Regions from separate parts of the Streptomyces sp. Pv4-95 genome, predicted to be linked through region 1. Evidence: riboswitches for the same ligand, from Rfam matches in the RefSeq annotation. Region 1 holds a riboswitch; the other holds the start of a gene.
What was found. Region 1 has a riboswitch for cobalamin ahead of cobN (cobaltochelatase subunit CobN). Riboswitches for the same ligand answer to the same signal wherever they lie in the genome.
Positions count from the first base shown of each region.

Region 2: another riboswitch for cobalamin. It lies ahead of QOM21_RS35765 (ABC transporter substrate-binding protein); the one in region 1 lies ahead of cobN (cobaltochelatase subunit CobN).

Region 1 is NZ_CP127172.1:4,293,079-4,300,849, reverse strand. It holds gene QOM21_RS18825 (LCP family protein) at 1-181, shown strand, start outside; gene cobN (cobaltochelatase subunit CobN) at 268-3,882, opposite strand; cobalamin riboswitch at 4,007-4,139, opposite strand; gene cobG (precorrin-3B synthase) at 4,264-5,697, shown strand; gene QOM21_RS18810 (precorrin-8X methylmutase) at 5,775-6,425, shown strand; gene QOM21_RS18805 (precorrin-2 C(20)-methyltransferase) at 6,422-7,771, shown strand, end outside.
Region 2 is NZ_CP127172.1:8,133,825-8,141,595, reverse strand. It holds gene sbnB (2,3-diaminopropionate biosynthesis protein SbnB) at 1-172, shown strand, start outside; gene sbnA (2,3-diaminopropionate biosynthesis protein SbnA) at 401-1,456, shown strand; gene QOM21_RS35790 (ATP-binding protein) at 1,589-2,068, opposite strand; gene QOM21_RS35785 (chaplin) at 2,471-2,800, shown strand; partial or broken gene QOM21_RS35780 (adenosylcobinamide amidohydrolase) at 3,043-3,656, shown strand; gene tsaD (tRNA (adenosine(37)-N6)-threonylcarbamoyltransferase complex transferase subunit TsaD) at 3,820-4,890, shown strand; gene QOM21_RS35770 (GNAT family N-acetyltransferase) at 4,890-5,462, shown strand; cobalamin riboswitch at 5,688-5,816, shown strand; gene QOM21_RS35765 (ABC transporter substrate-binding protein) at 5,869-7,428, shown strand; gene QOM21_RS35760 (ABC transporter permease) at 7,430-7,771, shown strand, end outside.

The sequences.
Region 1 (7,771 bases):
CACCACCGGCAACGCCCCGGCCGCCGGCAAGACCGCCGTCACCTACCCGGCGGACCTCAGGACCGCGGCGCGCGTCCTCGCCTCGCGCCTCCCCCACGCCGAGCTGAGCGGGTCGGCCGAGGCGACGCCGGGCGAGGTGACCCTCACCATCGGCCCGGACTTCGCCGTCACCGGAGGCTGACCAGAGGCCGAGGGGCTCACGGCACGCAACGGCCGCCGCCTCGGTGATCTGCCCGCGCGGGGCAGATCACCGAGGCGCCGGGCAGGTCAGTCCTCGCCCTCCAGGTCACCCTCGGTCTCCAGGAACGCCTGGCGCAGCGCGGCCAGCGTCTCGGCGTCCGGCTTCTCCCACATGCCCCGGGACTCCGCCTCCAAGAGGCGCTCCGCGATGCCGTGCAGGGCCCAGGGGTTGGCGTCCTGGAGGAAGGCGCGGTTCTCCGGGTCCAGGACGTAGGTCTGGGCGAGCTTGTCGTACATCCAGTCCGCGACGACGCCGGTGGTGGCGTCGTAGCCGAACAAGTAGTCCACGGTGGCGGCGAGTTCGAAGGCGCCCTTGTAGCCGTGGCGGCGCATCGCCTCGATCCAGCGGGGGTTGACCACCCGGGCGCGGAAGACGCGGGACGTCTCCTCGACGAGGGTGCGGGTGCGGACCGTCTCGGGGCGGGTGGAGTCCCCGATGTACGCCTCGGGCGCGGTCCCCTTGAGCGCGCGGACCGTCGCGACCATGCCGCCGTGGTACTGGAAGTAGTCGTCGGAGTCCGCGATGTCGTGCTCACGGGTGTCGGTGTTCTTCGCGGCCACCGCGATCCGCTTGTAGGCCGTCTCCATCTCGTCGCGGGCCGGGCGGCCTTCGAGGCCCCGGCCGTAGGCGTAACCGCCCCAGACGGTGTAGACCTCGGCGAGGTCGGCGTCGGTGCGCCAGTCGCGGCTGTCGATCAGCTGGAGCAGGCCCGCGCCGTACGTCCCCGGCCGGGAGCCGAAGATCCGGGTGGTGGCGCGGCGCTCGTCGCCGTGGGCGGCGAGGTCGGCCTGGGCGTGCGCCCGGATGAAGTTGACGTCGGCCGGCTCGTCGAGGTCCGCGGCGAGCCGTACGGCGTCGTCGAGCAGGCCGATGACGTGCGGGAAGGCGTCGCGGAAGAACCCGCTGATGCGCAGGGTGACGTCGATGCGGGGGCGGCCCAGCTCCTCGGCGGGGACGGCTTCGAGGCCGGTGACCCGGCGCGAGGCGTCGTCCCAGACCGGGCGGACACCCAGCAGCGCCAGCGCTTCGGCCACGTCGTCGCCGGAGGTGCGCATGGCGCTGGTGCCCCACAGCGACAGGCCGACCGAGGTGGGCCAGTCGCCGTTGTCGGCGCGGTAGCGCTCCAGGAGGGAGTCCGCCAGGGCCTGGCCGGTCTCCCAGGCGAGCCGCGACGGGACGGCCTTGGGGTCGACGGAGTAGAAGTTGCGGCCGGTCGGCAGGACGTTGACCAGGCCGCGCAGCGGCGAGCCGGAGGGGCCCGCCGGGACGAAGCCGCCGTTGAGGGCGTGCACGGCGTGATCGATCTCGTCGGTGGTGCCGGCCAGCCGGGGGACCACCTCGCGGGCCGCGAAGGTGAGGATGGCGGTGACCGCCTCCCGCTGGGCGACGGGGAGTTCGGCGGCGACCCGCTCCGCGGCGGCCGGGTCCCAGGACGCGTCCTCCATCGCCTGGACGAGGGCGCGGGCGCGCTCCTCGGTGTCGTCGGCGGCGGTCCGGGTGGCGGCGGACTCGTCCAGGCCGAGCGCCTCGCGCAGACCGGGCAGGGCGGAGGTGCCGCCCCAGATCTGCCGGGCGCGCAGGATGGCCAGGACGAGGTTGACGCGGGCGGGGCCTTCCGGCGCGCCGCCGAGGACGTGCAGACCGTCGCGGATCTGGGCGTCCTTGACCTCGCACAGCCAGCCGTCGACGTGCAGCAGGAAGTCGTCGAAGCCGTCGTCGTCGGGGCGGTCCTCCAGACCGAGGTCGTGGTCGAGCTTGGCCGCCTGGATCAGCGTCCAGATCTGCGCGCGGATGGCGGGCAGCTTGGCCGGGTCCATGGCGGAGATGGCGGCGTACTCGTCGAGGAGCTGCTCCAGGCGCGCGATGTCGCCGTAGGACTCCGCGCGGGCCATCGGCGGCACGAGGTGGTCGACGAGGGTGGCGTGCACCCTGCGCTTGGCCTGGGTGCCCTCGCCCGGGTCGTTGACCAGGAAGGGGTAGACCAGTGGGAGGTCGCCGAGCGCCGCGTCCGGGCCGCAGGCGGCGGACAGGCCGGCGTTCTTGCCGGGCAGCCACTCCAGGTTGCCGTGCTTGCCGAGGTGGACCATCGCGTCCGCGCCGAAGCCGCCGTCGTCCTGGGAGGCGGCGATCCAGCGGTAGGCCGCCAAGTAGTGGTGCGAGGGCGGCAGATCGGGGTCGTGGTAGATCGCGATCGGGTTCTCGCCGAAGCCGCGCGGCGGCTGGATGAGGATCAGCAGATTGCCTCGGCGCAGGGCGGCGAGGACGATGTCGCCCTCGGGGTTGCGGGAGCGGTCGAGGAACATCTCGCCGGGCGGCGAGCCCCAGTGCTCCTCCACCGACGCGCGCAGCTCCTGCGGCAGCGTGGCGTACCAGCGCTTGTAGTCGGCGGCCGGGATGCGGACGGGGTTGCGGGCGAGCTGCTCCTCGGTGAGCCATTCCTGGTCGTGGCCGCCGGCCTCGATGAGGGCGTAGATCAGCTCGTCGCCGTCGCCGGAGACCAGTCCGGGGACCTCTTCGGCGCCGAAGTCGTAGCCGTCCGCCTGCAGTCGGCGCAGCAGGGCGACGGCACTGGCCGGGGTGTCCAGGCCGACGGCGTTGCCGATGCGGGAGTGCTTGGTGGGGTACGCGGACAGCACCAGCGCGAGGCGCTTGTCGGCGGCCGGGATGTGGCGCAGGCGGGCGTGGCGCACGGCGATGCCGGCGACCCGGGCGGCCCGCTCGGGGTCGGCGACGTAGACGGGCAGTCCGTCCTCGTCGACCTCCTTGAAGGAGAACGGGACGGTGATCAGCCGGCCGTCGAACTCGGGGACGGCGATCTGCGAGGCGGCGTCGAGCGGGGACAGCCCCTCGTCGTTCTCCTCCCAGGCGGCGCGCGACCCGGTCAGGCACAGGGCCTGGAGGATCGGTACGTCCAGGGCGGCGAGCGCGCCGGCGTCCCAGGACTCGTCGTCGCCGCCGGCCGATGCCTCGGCGGGCTTGGTGCCGCCGGCGGCCAGGACGGTGGTGACGATGGCGTCGACCGGCCGCAGGGCGTCGATCAGTTCCGGTTCGGGCGCGCGCAGCGAGGCGACGAACAGCGGCAGCGGGCGGCCGCCCGCCTCCTCGATCCGGCCGCAGAGCGCGTCGACGAAGCCGGTGTTGCCGCTCATGTGGTGGGCGCGGTAGTAGAGCACCGCCACCAGCGGGCCCTCGATGTCCGTACGGGCGTCCGGGCGCTCCAGCTGTCCCCAGGTGGGGGCGGGCGCGGGCGGTTCGAAGCCGTGGCCGGTCAGCAGCACCGTGTCGGACAGGAAGCGGGCGAGCTGGTCGAGGTTGGCGGGGCCGCCGTGCGCGAGGTAGGCGTGCGACTCGGCCGCGATGCCGACCGGGACCGTGGACGCCTCCATCAGCTGGGCGTCGGGAGCCTGTTCACCGGTGAGGACGACGACCGGCCGCTCCTGGGCGAGCAGCAGGTCCAGGCCCTCCTGCCAGGCGCGGATGCCGCCGAGCAGGCGGACGACGACCAGGTCGGTGCCCTCCAGCAGCGCGGGCAGCTCGTCGAGGTCGAGGCGTGCGGGGTTGGCGAGGCGGTACGGCACGGGGCCTGCGGCGGCACGGGCGCTCAGCAGGTCGGTGTCGGACGTCGACAGCAGCAGGATCACAGGGATGCACCTCGCGAGATCTCACGGGTCACGCCCTGCGGCCCGGTGGTTGCGCGGAGGCGCGGGGGCCGCCCCCCGGAAGATTGCAGCATGCGGCGTCAGGCCTTCCTCGGGGTCCGCGCCCCGGGCGGTAGGAGGACGGCGGGAGTTCCTGGCTCACCCGTGGAACGGGTTCACAGTGGCGGGACCGCGCCGGATTCTCACCGGGCTTCCTCCCTTGGCGCCGTCGCTGGCGTCCGGCGGATCAGCCGACCCACCGACCTGCATAGTAAGGGCTCTGTGCCGGGCGGGGGAGAGCGCCTCCGGGCCCGCCCGCGCGGGCCCCGCCCCCGGCCCGCCTCCCCCGGTCCGCCCTTGCCCGACGTCGGTATGCTCGCCGCCATGCCGCCCTCCCCCTCGCTCCGGCCCACTGCGGCCGCACCGCCCCTCCGGGACCGCGGTGACGCCTGCCCGGGAGCGCTGCGGCTGCACTCCGCCGACGACGGCAGCCTGGCGCGAGTCCGGCTGCCCGCAGGCGACTTGACGGCCCGGCAGGCATCGGCGCTGGCCGACGCCGCGGAGCGCCTGGGCGACGGCCACCTCTCCCTCACCTCCCGCGGCAACGTGGAACTGCGCGGCCTCGCGGAGGACTGCGGCCGGGAGCTCGCGGAGCTGCTGCGCGACGCGGGCCTGCTGCCCTCCGAACGCCACGAACGCGTCCGCAACATCCTGGCCTCCCCGCTCGCGGGTCTGGACCGCCGCACCCCGCCTGACGTGCGGTTGTGGGCCCGTCAGCTGGACGGCCTGCTCTGCGCGAGCACGTCCGCGACGGCGCTCTCCGGCCGTTTCCTCTTCGTCCTGGACGACGGCAGGGGAGATGTGACGGCGCTCGGCGGTGATGTGAGGTTGGTCGCAGAACCGTGCGGGCAGGCGCGGGGGACTGTGGCGGAAGCCACCGCCGGGAGCAGTGCGCTGCTGTACGTCGGCGACGACCCGGCGGCCGTGCGGATCTGCGGGCCGGATGTCGCGCGCGCCGCGCTCGTCGCCGCCGAGGCGTTCCTCGGCGCCGCCGCGGCGAGCGGCAGCGGTGCCTGGCGGATACGTGAGCTGCCCGCCGCGCACGCCCTGACCGCGCGCGGCACGGCGGAAGCGATGCGGACCGCGGGCATTCCGGCCGCGTACGTCCCGGCGCCGGAACAGCCCCGCCCCGCTCCCGACCACACGAACGTCCCCGTCCCCGGCGTCGTCGAAGGGCCCGCGGAACCGGACGGCTCCCCCGGCCCCCACGCCCTGTCCGTCCTCGCCCCGCTGGGCCGGCTGACCGTCGACCGGTGGCGGCTGCTGGCCGCGGTGGCCGCCGAAGACGGAGCGGGCGTACTGCGGGTCACCCCATGGCGCGGTGTGATCGTCCCCGGGCTGCCGGCCGCCGCGTCCGCGCCCCGGCTGCGCGAGCTGGCGGACGCCGGGCTCCTCACCGACCCCGCCTCCCCCTGGCACCGGACGGGCGCCTGCACCGGCCGCCCCGGCTGCGCCAAGTCACTCCGCGACGTCCGCGCCGACGCCGCCGCCGTGATCGCCGATTCCCCCGCGGGCCCGCCGGGGCTCCCCGTCCACTGGTCCGGCTGCGCACGCCGCTGCGGCCATCCGCACGGCACCTGGGTCGACGTCCTGGCGACCGAGGACGGCTACGAGGTGTCCGTCGTGGGACCGGAGGGCCGGCGGCCCGTTCCCGGGAGCGCCGCCGACGACGACGCGCCTGCCGGCACGACCGCCCGGCTCCGGGACGTCGCCGCGGCCGTCTCCGGAGCCACCGCGCCCCCGCCGGCAGCTCCATGACCGCACGACCCACCGCAGCACCCGACCCCGCGGCTCCCCGCACAGCTCACCGCACAGCCGACCGCACGACCCATCAGATGACCCACCACCCCGAGGGCACAGTGTTCGACTACGAGAAGGACGGGGCGGCGATCTACCGCCAGTCCTTTGCCACCATTCGCGCCGAGGCGGACCTCGCGGGCCTGCCCGCCGACGTCAGCCAGGTCGCGGTCCGGATGATCCACGCCTGCGGCATGGTCGACCTCGTACGCGACCTGGCCTTCACCCCCGAGGTGGTGGCGAACGGCCGCGCCGCGCTGCGCGCCGGCGCCCCGATCCTGTGCGACGCCAACATGGTCGCCAGCGGCGTCACCCGCAAGCGGCTGCCGGCCGGCAACGACGTGCTGTGCACGCTCGCCGACCCGTCGGTGCCCGAACTCGCCGCCCGCATGGGCACCACCCGCAGCGCCGCCGCGATGGAACTGTGGCGGGAGCGGATGGACGGTGCCGTGGTGGCCGTCGGCAACGCGCCCACCGCGCTGTTCCGGCTGCTGGAGATGATCGAGGAGGGCGCGCCCCGCCCGGCCGCCGTCATCGGCATACCCGTCGGCTTCATCGGCGCGGCCGAGTCCAAGGACGCGCTGATCGCCCACCCGTCGAAGCTGGATCACATCGTGGTGCGCGGGCGGCGTGGCGGCAGCGCCATGGCCGCCGCCGCGATCAACGCCATGGCGAGCGAGGAAGAATGAGCGTGAGCGAGCAGCAGGCCAACGGCGGCCCGAGCGAGTCCCCGGGCCGTCTGTACGGCGTCGGGCTCGGCCCCGGCGATCCCTCGCTGATGACCGTACGGGCCGTGCGGGTGATCGCCGAGGCCGACGTCATCGCGTACCACAGCGCCCGGCACGGACGCTCCATCGCGCGTTCCATCGCCGCCGAGCACCTGCGCCCCGACCACATCGAGGAAGCGCTGGTCTACCCGGTCACCACCGAGTCGACCGACCACCCCGGCGGCTACCGGGGCGCGCTGGACGAGTTCTACGAGGAGGCTGCGGCCCGGCTCGCGGTACACCTCGACGCGGGGCGCACGGTCGCCGTCATCTCCGAGGGCGACCCGCTCTTCTACGGCTCCTACCAGCACATGCACAAGCGGCTCGCGCACCGCTACCCCACCGAGGTCATCCCCGGTGTCACCTCCATGAGCGCCGCCGCGGCCCGCCTGGGCAAGCCGCTGGCCGAGGCCGACGAGGTGCTGACGATCCTCCCCGGCACCCTGCCGGAGGAGGAACTGACCGCCCGTCTGGCGTCCACCGACGCCGCGGTCGTGATGAAGCTGGGCCGCACCTTCCCCGCCGTTCGCCGGGCCATGGAGCGTTCGGGCCGGATGCCGGAGGCGCAGTACGTCGAGCGGGCCACGATGGCCGGGGAGCGTACCGACCGTCTCGCGGCCATCGACGCGGACTCGGTCCCCTACTTCGCCGTCGCCGTCGTCCCGAGCCGGATCGCCAACCCGGCTCCGGAAGCGGCGGACGCGGCTGATCCCGCCCCGGGCGAGGTCGTGGTCGTCGGCACCGGACCGGCGGGGCCGCTGTGGCTGACCCCGGAGTCGCGCGGCGCCCTGGCCGCGGCCGAGGACCTCGTCGGCTACACCACGTATCTCGACCGGGTGCCGGTCCGTCCCGGCCAGCGCCGGCACGGCTCCGACAACAAGGTCGAGTCCGAGCGCGCCGAACTCGCCCTGGACCTGGCACGGCGCGGCCGCCGGGTGGCCGTGGTCTCCGGCGGCGACCCCGGCATCTTCGCGATGGCCACCGCCGTCCTCGAAGTGGCCTCCCAGGACCCCTACCGGTCCGTTCCCGTGCGCGTCCTGCCCGGCGTCACCGCCGCCAACGCCGCCGCGGCCCGCGCGGGCGCCCCGCTCGGCCACGACTACGCGGTCATCTCCCTCTCCGACCGCCTCAAGCCCTGGGAGGTGATCGCCGAGCGGCTGCGCGCGGCGGTCGCCGCCGACCTGGTGCTGGCTCTCTACAACCCCGGCTCCCGCAGCCGTACCTGGCAGGTCGGCAAGATGCGCGAACTCCTGCTGGAGCACCGTGCC
Region 2 (7,771 bases), 3.8 Mb from region 1:
CGTGATGGCCGGCCAAGTGGCGGTGCCGCAGGACCGGCCCGCCGTGTTCTCCCCGTTCGGCCTCGGGGTGCTCGACCTCGCAGTCGGCAAGTACGTCTACGACGAGGTGGTCCGCAGCGGAGAACTACAGGTCGTCGACAGCTTCTTCCATGAGCTGCACCGGTACGGATGAGCCGCCGAGAGCCCGGTCTCCCATGGCAGGGAGGCCGCACCACACGATTCGCCACAAGAGAGATCGGCGACTGAACGCCGCCGACCAGAACGCACCACGCCGCGGCCCTGCCTCGGCTCCCCGCCCCACTCGGCTGGACTCCGGTCCCACCGCAAGAGCGCGAAGCCCGACGCCACGGTCGGATGGATGAACATTCCGAGGTGCTCTGCCGCAGAGGAGGAGACCGTCGTGCCAGTCATCACCGAGCCCCACGCATTCAACGAGGAAGAGCTCTACGTCGACCTCCGGCCGATTTTCGAGCACTCGCTCTTCCTCAAATGCGAGGGCTTCAACTTCGCCGGCTCGATCAAGCTGAAGGCCGCGACCGAGATGGTGGAGTCCGCCGAACGAAACGGCGACCTGACGTCGGATTCGATCCTGGTCGAGTCCTCGTCCGGAAACCTCGGCGTGGCGCTGAGCATCATCGCGGCCAGCAAGGGATACCAGTTTCTGTGCGTCACTGATTCCCGCTGCAATCTGACAACCAGGCTGATGATGGAGGCACTGGGAAGCCAGGTGCACGTGGTCTCCGACGAGGAGGGCAACGGCGGATTCCTCGGCGCGCGACTCGCGTACGTCCGCGACATGTGTGCCTCCGACCCACGGTGCATATGGCTCAGTCAGTACACGAATCCGAGCAACTGGATGGCGCACTACCGCAGGACCGCTCCCGCCATCGCCCACTCCTTCCCGCAACTGGACCTGCTGTTCGTCGGTGCGGGAACCACGGGCACCCTGATGGGCTGCGCACGCTACTTCCGGAATTGGCACCGGCCGGTGCAGATCATCGCCGTTGACAGTGTCGGCTCGGTGACCTTTGGCGGGGCACCAGGACGAAGGATGATTCCCGGCCTGGGCATGAGCGTCCGGCCGCCGCTCCTCGACGACTCCTACGTGGATGACGTCGTCCGTGTGGAGGAAGCGGACACCATCCGGGCGTGCCATCGACTGGCCCGACGCGGCTTCGTGTTCGGCGGATCGACCGGCACGGTCGTCAGCGGCGCCACCGACTGGCTGGCCCGGCACGGCACACGAGGTCATACGGCGGTCGCCATCGCCCCGGACCTCGGTGAGCGCTACCTCGACACCATCTACCAGGCCAACTGGGTTCAGGACCTGTACGGCGAGGATGTCCTCGACACGGACCTGCCGCCCGACACCGATGCCGCCACTGCCCGTACCGCACCACAGGACCGGTCACTCGACACACAGCCGAGCCCGCGCCCTCACCGGTTCGAAGCCTGAAACCGAGCCTGCGAGCCCGAATGCCGTACGCAGCGCCCCTGGCCCGAAGTGCGAAAGGGCCACCCCTCCTGAAGGCGAACTTCAGGAGGGGTGGCCCTTCCGCAAGTGGCTTTCGCACCACCCTGCGTCTCCTCATCCGGGCGCGCCGACCCGCCAGGACTCCACCGCCCAGGGCAGATGAGCGTGGACGGTCTTGCCACCACCCGGATTCGGGGCGGCATCGAGTTCATCGCACACCGCGGTGATGAGGTACCAGCCCAAACCACCGGTCCCGTTCTCGATATCGGGGCGGCGTGCGTGCGGAAGCTCGGGGTTGGGGTCGGTCACGGTGATGTCCAGCCCGTCAGGGTGCGCGGTGAGGGTGAGAGTGCCGGGCCCATGACCGTGCCTAATGGCATTGGTGACGAGTTCGGACACCACAAGGGCCGCTGCTTCCACGTCGGCCGAGTTTCCCGGGTGCACCTGATCGAAGAATCCGCGGGTGGCATCGCGGGTGGCCGAGACCTCCTCCGGCCTCTCGGCGAAACAGCACGCGCATTGCCACTGGTCGTCCACGCCTGGGTGCCGGGTGTCGGGAGAGATGGATGCGCTGGTGGAGAGGGTGGCAGTCATGACGAGACCTTTGTCGCGGTGACCAAGAGGGCGGTTGGGTGCCGCCGAGCGTTCTGAGGGGCGGCACGACTTCCGGAAGACCGGAAGCCGCTGTCGTTTTCCAACTGCCCTTTATTCGGAGCCCACTCCACTCCCGGATGGGCCCGGAGCGCACAAATAACCATTTCTTTGCGTGCGATCTCGATCACGTGTTGTGACGCGCCGCCGCCCCACCTGCGCCTGAGCCTCCTTTCCGTCACAGAGCGCTGAAGCAGCGCCCGGCATGCCCCGCTCCTGCGCCATCGCGTCCGATCGGGTGAATCGCCCGTCCATGAACCAACCTTCCCGCTGCCGGCCCCGAATGCGGCATGACGGGAAGCGGCAGCATCGCCGCTTCCCACTCGACCGGAAAGGCATTTCGCTATGTCACGGATCGTGCGGTTCACCGCTCTTGCCGCCTTCGCCGCCACCACAGTCCTGGGTGGCGCGTCGATCGCCTCCGCCGACAGCGGCGCGCACGGCGTCGCTGCCGGGTCCCCGGGAGTGCTCTCAGGCAACGTCACCCAGGTCCCGGTGCACATCCCGGTCAACGTGTGCGGCAACAGCGTCAGTGCGCTCGGGGCGCTGAACCCGGCGTTCGGCAATACCTGCGTCAACGGCTCCGGCCACCACTGGGGCAAGAAGCACGATGACAAGTGGGGCGGCAAGCACCACAACATGGAGAGGAAGCACGCCGGCTGGAACCGCCGCTGAGCCCACCGGCACATGACGGCTCCCCCTGACCAAGGGCGCGGCCGGTCATGATCGGCTCCGGCCCCCTCCGGTGTTCCGACCCCTGCACCGGAGGGGGCCGACTCGACCGCCGACAGGCTTCCGCCCGATCTGAGATCGCCCCGCGATCGGCCGGGACGTAGCGGAACCCGGTGCAGGCGGCGGGTGAGGTGAGGTCCGCCGAGTACGATCGGGCAGCCTTCGCCCCCGAGGAGTTCAGTCCGGTGACCGCCACCATCCCGCCGCCGCGTACTGCCGTTCTCATGCCGGTGCGGCAGCTGAGTCGGATCGAGGACGGGGAACAGCTACAGGCGCTGATGTGGTCGGCCGGGCCCGGTTGGCGAATGATCAGCAGCGCGGTGCTCGGCGGCGGCATCGGGGAACGGGCCTGGGTTCTCAACGCCCAAGTCGCCCACGGCTATCGGCGCACCGACCCCGCCCGGCACCTGAAACAGCTGGCGGGCGAGGCAGGAGCGCACGGCACCGGCGTCGGGCTGATGACCGCTGCGGACGTCCAGGCGTACGTCCACGCGGAGGACGGCGGAACCGAGGCCGTTGCGACCGCAGGAGTCAGGATTCGCGGCTGGGCCGCCTCGCCGGCGCAGGGCATACCCGTGCCCTTGGAGCCGGGCACGATCAACATCATCGCCGCGCTGCCCGTGCCGCTTTCGGACTCGGCCCTGGTCAACGCGGTCGCCACCGCCACGGAGGCCAAGGTCCTCGTACCGCAGGGCCGGGAGACGAGGTCCATGCCTTCGCGGGGCCACGCTCGCTGTGGGGTGCCCGCCTGGCCCGCTCCGTGCACCACGCGGTGCGCGGCGCGCTCCCTGAGCACTGAAGCCTGCGCTCGCCCCGCCGGCATCCCTGTGTCTCACCGCCGCAGCTTTCCCCTGCCCTCAGGGCCCACTCCCCGCCCGAGGGACCGCCCGGGCTTATTGCATACTGTTCGCAATAACAATTTTGGTGCAATTAGTCTGGGCGCGGTGCGAGAGGAGAAGGGCATGCGTGGGACGCCCGTGGTGCTGGGCATTGAGTCGTCCTGTGACGAGACGGGGGCCGGGCTCGTGCAGGACGGCCGGCTGCTGGGGCATGCGGTGGCGTCGAGTATGGACGAGCACGCCCGGTTCGGTGGAGTGGTGCCGGAGATCGCGTCCCGCGCCCATGTCCAGGCGCTCAATCCGGTCGTCCGGCAGGCGCTGGAGCAGGCCGGACTGGGGATGTCCGACATCGGGGCGGTCGCGGTGACGACCGGTCCGGGGCTGTCGGGCGCCCTTCAGGTCGGACTGGCCGGCGCGAAGGGGCTGGCGTATGCGCTGGGCGTCCCGCTCTACGGCGTGCACCACTTGGCGGGGCATGTCGCCGCCGACACCCTGGAGCACGGTCCGCTGCCCGACCCCTGCATGGTGCTGATCGTCTCCGGCGGGCACACCTCGCTGCTGCTCGTACGCGATCTGGCCCGGGATCCGATCGTGCACCTCGGCGACACGCTCGACGACGCGGCCGGCGAATGCTTCGACAAGGTCGCCCGGGTCTTCGGGCTGCCCTATCCCGGCGGTCCGGCCATCGACCGGGCCGCGCGCGAGGGCGACGCCCGCGCCGTCGCCTTCCCCCGGCCACTCACCGGGCCGCGGGATGATCCGTACGGCTTCTCGTTCTCGGGGCTGAAGACCGCCGCGGCACGGTGGGCGGAGCGGCATCGGGGACAGGTCCTGCCGGTGGCCGACGGTGCCGCCTCGCTCCAGGAGGCGGTCGCCGATGTGCTGACCCGCAAGGCAGTGGCCGCCTGCACCGCGCACGGCGTGGGCACCCTGGTCGTGGTCGGCGGGGTGGCGGCCAACTCCCGGGTCCGGGCGCTGGCGGAGGAGCGCTGCGCGGCCGCCGGAGTCACCCTGCGCGTGCCGCCGCTGAAGCTGTGCACGGACAATGGCGCGATGATCGCCGCTATCGGGGATCTCCTGGTCCGGGCGGGCGCCGAGCCCGCACCGCTGAACGTCTCGATCGATCCGTCAGCGCCCTTGGAGTACGCCGCGCTGCACCCGGTCGCCCGCAAGGTCCCCGTGAAGGTGTCCTGATGGCCGGCGTGGTCCGCGCTGTATCCGGCCGACAGCTGGAGTCGTACGCCGACGGCATTCGCACCGTATATGCCGATGCCTTCGGCGGGCCTCCGTGGGCGGAAGGTCCGACCCCGGCCGACGGGTACCTGTTGCGACTGGCCGACGATGTGCGACGCCCCGGGTTCCGGGCCGCGCTCGCACTCGACGAGGGCACCGTGCTCGGGTTCGCGACCGCCTGGACAACTCCCGCCCCCTTCCCCACCACCCGTTGCTACCCGCAGGCGGCCGCCGCTCTGGGTGCCGCACGCACCACTGCCTGGCTGTGCGGCGCCCAGGAAATCGACGAACTGGCCGTGCACACACAGGCGCGCGGCAGTGGCCTGGGTGCCTGCCTGCTGGATGCGCTGCACGCCGAGACGGCACACGGCCGCTCGTGGCTGCTCACCTCCGTACGCGCCGAACGCGCCGTCGCCTTCTACCGGCGACTCGGCTGGCGCCAGGCCACCCACCCCGCACCCGGAGGGCAGGGAGTGGCCGTCTTCCTCGGTCCCCACCACCCCGCCGAAGTGCCGGCCCCCCTTCCCGACTGAACTGACCACTCCGGAACCCTCTTTGCAAGCCTTCTTGTGCACCTCCGACGTCCGAACCCTGCCCACGGGCACTGAGCCGGCCGTTCACATCGCCGAGCCCACACGGCGCCGCCCCGACAGCCCCTCCAGCCGCTTCAACTCGTTCGTCCCGGGTCCTGCGGGGAACGACCCCTGGGCCCCGGTTCCCCTGTCCGTGCGCCAGAATGAGTGCACGAGGCGACGGGGACCAGGAAGCCGGTGTGATTCCGGCGCGGTCCCGCCACTGTGACCGAGGAGCGAACCTCCCGCATGTCACTGTCCGCGGACGCGGATGGGAAGGCGGAGGCGAGTGACGATCCGGGAGCCAGGAGACTGACCCGTCGCCGGTCCGACAGCAGGGGCGAGGACACCCCGGAGAGGATCGATTGTGACGACGCATGCCCGGACGGAGCCGGTACGGCCCGAACTCGGCAGACGAGGGGTGCTGGCCGCCGGAGGCTCCCTGGCGCTGGCCGCGTCCGGCCTGCTCACAGGCTGCGGCGGGGACACGAGGGACGGCGGAGGCAGCGACCGGTTCCGCGCCGCGTTCACCGCCGGGGGATCCCAGGAGACCCTCGACCCCCACGTCGCCCCGAACTTCGTCGACCAGGCCCGGGCCAAGGCCCTCTACGACACGCTGGGCACCTACGCGGCCGACATGTCCGTCCGCGGGCGGCTCGCGGAGTCCTGGGAGAGCGACGCCTCCGGCACCCGGTGGCGCGTACGGCTGCGCAAGGCGGAGTTCCACGACGGCAGACCGGTGACGGCAAAGGACGTCCTCTACAGCTACCGCCGTGCCGCCGACCCCGACACCGGCTCCCCCTCGCAACAGCTGCTCTCCGCGATCGACTTCGACGCCGGAAAAGCCGACGGCGAGCGGTCCGTCGTCTTCGTGCTGAAGGCGCCGAACTTCGAGTTCCCCAGCGTCCTCGCCGGCCCGGGCACCGAGATCATCCCCGACGGTACGAAGGACTTCCGCACGCCCGTCGGCTCCGGCCCCTTCACCTACGTCTCCTTCACGCCCGGCGGTACCGCCCGCTACCGGCGCTGGGCGGACCACTGGGACGGCGCCCCGCACATCGCCGAGTTGGAGATCGTCCCCGCGAACGAGGAGTCGGCGCGGCTCAACGCCCTGCTGTCCGGACAGGTCCACTACATATCCGACATGGCCGGCGCCTCCGTGGAACGGCTGAAGAAGGAGGGCTCGACGCGGCTGCTGACCGCGGAACGGGCCACCGCCCAGCAGTTGGTGCTGCGGACCGGCCGAAAGCCGTTCGACGACCCCCGGCTGGTGCGGGCCGTGCAACTCGGGCTCGACCGGGAGGCGTTGGTGCGTGTCGCCCTCGCCGGGCACGGCGAGCCGGGGAACGACCTGTTCGGCATGGGCCTGCGCGGCTACCCGGACGACCTCAAACCCCGCGAGCGGGACATCGGCAAGGCGCGCAGGCTCGTGAAGGAGGCCGGCGCGAACGGGCTGGAGATCACCGTGGAGACCAGCTCCGTCGACGCCGCATGGGAGCCTGCCGCGGACCTGATGGCACGCCAGCTGCGCGAGGTGGGGCTGAGGCTCACCTCCAACACCCGTGCCTCCAGCACCTACTTCAGCGAGATCAAGACGAAGGGCGTCGCCGCCTTCAACACCACCTCCACGCTGCCCGTATCCGACTTCCTCCAGCAGCGGGTCCGCGGCGGAGCTGCCCGCAACCAGACGCAGTACGCCTCGAAGGATTTCGACGCGTTGCTGGAACGCGCCCGTACCACCCGGGACGAGCAAGGACGGCTGGCCCTGCTCGCGCGCGCCCAGAAGATCGCCCGCGACGGGTCCGGGCTGCTGGTGTGGGCGTTCTCCGACGCCAACGACGCCATCGGCCCGTCCGTCCGCGGACTGCGCGCCGCACCGCCGAACTCGCACGACTGGGCCCGGTTCGACCGGGTCCGCGTGGGCTGAGGTGTGCGCCTACGTCCTGCGGCGCTCACTACTGGCAGTCATTCAGTGCCTGGTGGTACTGGTCGCTGTGTTCGCCGTGGGGTCGCTGCTGCCCGGAGACACGGCCGACGTGCTCCGCGGCGAACTCGGTACTCCCGAACAGGTGGTGGCGCTGCGAAGGCAGTTGGGGCTGGACGAGCCGGCCTGGACCCGCTTCGGACACTGGCTCGGCGACCTCTTCACCGGTGACCTCGGCACTTCCCTGACCACCGGGCTGCCGGTGGGCGACGACGTCGGCCGTCGCTTCGGGGTGACGCTGCTGCTGGGGATACCGGCACTGGTGCTGGTGACGGTTCTGGCTCCG